DNA from 2 places in the Pseudarthrobacter sp. SORGH_AS 212 genome. Region 1 is predicted to be linked to the other one. Evidence: riboswitches for the same ligand, from Rfam matches in the RefSeq annotation. Region 1 holds a riboswitch; the other holds the start of a gene.
The links. A riboswitch is a leader RNA that binds a small molecule or an ion and turns the genes downstream of it on or off. The one in region 1 is predicted to bind S-adenosylmethionine.

Region 1 (2,194 bases):
CGGAGTGGCGAAGACGTTGTCCACCACCACCGTGGCACCCGCCGCGTGCGCAAGTTCGCTGACCGCCGCGATGTCCACGATTTCCTGCATGGGATTGGAAGGAGACTCGAAGAAGACAGCGGTGGTGGGCTCGGACAGGGCGGACCGCCACTGGTCCAGGTCAGGGCCGTCGACGAAGACGGTCTCCACGCCCCACCGCGGCAGGATTTCGTTGAGGATCACGAAGCAGGAGCCGAACAGCGAGCGGGCAGCCACCACCCGGTCCCCGGCAGCCAGCAGCGCGCCGAGGGCCGTGAAGACGGCGGACATGCCGGACGCCGTCGCAAAGCATGCCTCGGTGCCCTCCAGCAGGCGGAGGCGTTCCTGGAACGTGGCCACCGAGGGGTTGCCGTAGCGGGAGTAGACGAAGCGTTCGTCTTCGCCGGTGAAGGCGCGTTCGGCAGCGGCGGCGGACTCGTACACGAACCCGGAGTTGAGGAAAATCGCCTCGGACGTTTCCTGGAAGTTGGTGCGGTCCAGCCCCCCGCGGACGGCCTGGGTGTCAGGGCTCCAGCCGGCGGCATCTTCGTTGAAGGTCACTTAGTTCTTTCCGAGGTTGGTGGGCAGGCCGCGGTTCTTCCAGCCGTTGACGGTGCGTTCGCCGTAACGGTCCGGTTCGCCTTCGAAGCCTTCCAGGACGTTGTAGGAGATGAAGCCCGCCCGGGTTGCCGCCGTAGCCGCCGCAATGGAGCGCTGCCCGGAGCGGCACAGGAACAGCAGCTCGGTGCCGCGGTTCTCCGGGCCCTGCTGCTCAAGGTCGGTTATGAATTCCGGGTTGGGAATGCCGCCCGGAAACGTCCACTGGATGAACAGGGGATCGTTGTCCGTGGCCTTGGTGTCCGGGATGCCAATGTGCGCCCATTCGCCCTCAGTGCGGACATCCACCAGGATGGCGCCCTGCTCCAGTTTGGCCCAGGCCTCCTGGGGTGTCAGGTCTCCTGCGTAGCTCATGCGTGGCCCTCGCCGTCGAATTCGGGTTCTTCAGTGGCGGATTCCAGGTGGTCCACAGCGGTGGCGACGGCGGCGTCCGCGGAGGCGATGGCTGCCGGGAGCACCACGGCCTGGGCCACGATGACGCTGCTGCCGTTGAAGGTCACTGCCGGGCTGCCGTGCAGCACGTACCCTTCCGCCAGGGCAGCCGAGATCCGCTCGCAAAAGGCGCGGTCGTCCGGGCCGCTGATCAGGCGGTAGGACAATTTCTCTTCAGGGACAGGTGCGTCAGACATGACGGATCTCCTTCTCTCACGCTTGCAGCTCGAATCGGTCGATATGCCGAGTAGTCACCTGAGGCACCCCGCCGTGGAAGGAGGGTTGCCGACCGGCCAGTCAGGGCTTGGCGCCGGTACTCATTACTCCCCAAAAACGTAACACCTGCCGCCGGGAGCCGCACCGCCGCCGTCGTCATCTTCCGTAACTGAACCGGAAACACAGGGTCACAGGCGTGCCGGGCGCTTTCCGGGCAGCGCCCGACGGCGGCATTGCCGCAGGTGGGCGGGTTTTACGCTGCTTCCTGCATGCATTCCCGGCGGGCTTCGACCGATAAAGTACAGGTGGGGCCGCTGCCCCATCAGGTCTTCGGCACCGGGGGGTTCCATGAGCATGCGTACATCCGCGCGACGACGCACCAAACCTTCGGTCCAATCGTTCCGCGCGGGCGCGTCGAGGGTGTGGACATTCCTTGCCGTTGTGCTTCTGGCAGCGTGTGCCGTGGTGCTGCCCGCAGGCGCCGCCAGCGCCGCCGACCTTAACCCGGACGAGGGAAAACCCCTGCTGGGCGCGGTGCTGGAGTGGGGTGAAGATTCCGCTGCCGGTTTCGCCGAACGGCTTGGAGCATCTCCCGCCGCCTACGGCCACGACCTCGCCCTGCCGTACCGCCCCTCGGAGCAGAACAACCTCCGGGGCTTCCTGGAGCAGGCGTCACTCCAGGGTTCGCATGCGATGTTCACTGTGAAGCCCACTGTGCCGCTCGACCAGATTGATGACGCTGCCGCAGCGTCCTTTGCCGCGGAAGTGCGGCGGCTGACATCGGGTTTCACCGGGCAGGTGCTGATCCGTTTTGCCCCGGACATGAATGCCAGCTGGGTGGAATGGGGCCAGCAGCCCGGTGCGTACCGCAACGCCTTCCGTGCGGTGTCCGCCGCCTTCAAGACGTCCG
Region 2 (2,194 bases), 1.9 Mb from region 1:
CGGACCACAGGTGGAGGGTCAGAGGGTGACTGCTCCATTGGCGGTTTCGAAGGTGACGGACAGGATGCCGGGGGTGCCGTGCGGGGCCACCCATTCGACAGCCACGTCCTCCAGCGGCTTCTCCACCGGCTCGCCCAGCCATTCGGTGACCCGCGAAGCGGAACCGGCGATGGTCAGGCAGCTCATCTTGAGGCTGCTGTCATAGGCGTTGGAAGGGTGCAGTGAGGGGTCGCCCTCCCACTTGAGCATGTACGGAACCTGGGGATCGGCGATGAGCCCGAGGATGCCGATCTGCTTCCACACCAGTTCCCGGCCGTCCGGGAACTTGCGGTTGCCGTTGACGGCCGAGCGCCCGAGGCGCTCTTCGAACGGGGCGAGGTCGTCCACTTCGACGCACCAGCCCATCCAGCCGCCGCCCGCTGCTGAACGGGCCCGTACGGCCTGTCCGAAGGGGGCCTTGTCCGACGCGGGGTGGTCCAGGACCTCCACCACTTCGAGGTACTTGTGGCCCGCGAGCGGGATGATCATATTCCGGGTCCCGAACCGGGGATGTACCCCGCCTTTCACTGCCTCAACGCCGAGGGCAGATGCAATTCGTTCGGTCGTGGCCGCGAGGCCATCGTGTTCACAGGCGTAAGAGACGTGATCCATGCGCATGCCAACATCTTGGCACTTTGTGATCGGGCTCTCAGCTTAGGCTTGCCTTACTCGAAATTTTCATTTTCTTGGGTGTCAGTTTTCCGTCCTGCAGGCGGTCGCGGAGACCATGTTCGTCACAATCCTGTCCGCCGCCGCCAAGGTGTTCCTACACTGGGCGCAGGTCATGAGTGCCAGCGCCAAGCCCCGGCTCGCTGGCCGGCAACCCTCCATCCGCGGTGGGGTGCCCCGGGTGAGGACCTGGTTGTCCGGCAACGGCCGGGCGGCAAGCGCGGCCCGTGGTGCTCACAGCATGCCGGGCCCACGTCAAAGGAGCCTTGAATGTCCAACGGATGGTCCTTCGAAACCCGCCAGATCCATGCCGGCCAGGAGCCCGACGGCGCCACCGGCGCCCGGGCACTGCCTATCTACCAGACCACCTCGTTTGTGTTCCCCAGCGCCGAAAGCGCGGCCAACCGGTTCGCCCTGGCGGAACTGGCCCCCATCTACACCCGCATCGGCAACCCCACCCAGGAGGCCGTGGAGCAGCGGATCGCCAGCCTCGAAGGGGGACTCGGCGCCCTGCTGCTCAGCTCCGGCCAGGCCGCGGAGACCTTCGCCATCCTGAACGTCGCCGAGGCGGGCGACCACATCGTGGCCAGCCCCAGCCTGTACGGCGGAACCTACAACCTGTTCGCCCACACGCTGAAGAAGTTCGGTATCACCGTGACGTTCGTGGCGGACCCGGACAACCTGGACCAGTGGCGGGACGCCGTGCAGCCCAACACCAAGCTGTTCTTCGGCGAGGTGGTCTCCAACCCGCGCCAGGACGTCCTGGACATCGAAGGCATCTCCGCGGTGGCACACCAGGCCGGCGTGCCCCTCATTGTGGACAACACCCTCTCCACGCCCTACCTGATCCGTCCCCTGGAATGGGGGGCCGACATCGTGGTCCACTCGGCCACGAAGTACCTCGGCGGGCACGGAGCGGCAATCGCCGGCGTCATCGTCGACTCGGGCAAGTTCGACTTCAGCAAGGACCCGGAACGGTTCCCGGGCTTCAACACCCCGGATCCCACCTACAACGGCCTGGTCTACGGCCGGGACCTCGGGGAGAACGGGCTCCTCGGTGCAAACCTGTCCTACATCCTCAAGGCGCGCGTCCAGCTCCTGCGGGACCTCGGCTCGGCGGTCTCGCCGTTCAACGCCTTCCTGATCGCCCAGGGCCTGGAAACGCTGAGCCTGCGCGTGGAACGCCACGTGGCCAATGCCACCGAAGTCGCCCGCTGGCTGGAAGGGCGGGACGACGTCGAATCCGTCGCCTATGCAGGCCTGCCGTCCAGCCCGTGGTACGGGCGCGGCCGCAAGTACGGGCCGAAGGGGACGGGCGCCGTCGTCGCCTTCAACCTTGCCGGGGGAGCCGAAGCGGGGCAGCGGTTCGTCGACGCCCTGGAACTGCACTCCCACGTCGCCAACATCGGCGATGTCCGTTCCCTGGTGATCCACCCGGCCTCCACCACCCACAGCCAGCTGACCCCGGAACAGCAGGCAATAGCGG

Region 2: linked by a shared signal. The riboswitch ahead of QE394_RS02325 (bifunctional o-acetylhomoserine/o-acetylserine sulfhydrylase) and the one ahead of QE394_RS10885 (DUF1737 domain-containing protein) in region 1 are both predicted to bind S-adenosylmethionine.

What each region holds. Positions count from the first base shown of each region.
Region 1 covers NZ_JAUTAA010000001.1:2,382,488-2,384,681, forward strand. Annotated here, with positions in the region: gene QE394_RS10875 (O-succinylhomoserine sulfhydrylase) at 1-579, opposite strand, end outside; gene QE394_RS10880 (rhodanese-like domain-containing protein) at 580-990, opposite strand; gene QE394_RS10885 (DUF1737 domain-containing protein) at 987-1,265, opposite strand; SAM riboswitch class IV at 1,279-1,393, opposite strand; gene opgC (OpgC domain-containing protein) at 1,633-2,194, shown strand, end outside.
Region 2 covers NZ_JAUTAA010000001.1:510,052-512,245, reverse strand. Annotated here, with positions in the region: gene QE394_RS02330 (VOC family protein) at 19-651, opposite strand; SAM riboswitch class IV at 820-935, shown strand; gene QE394_RS02325 (bifunctional o-acetylhomoserine/o-acetylserine sulfhydrylase) at 979-2,194, shown strand, end outside.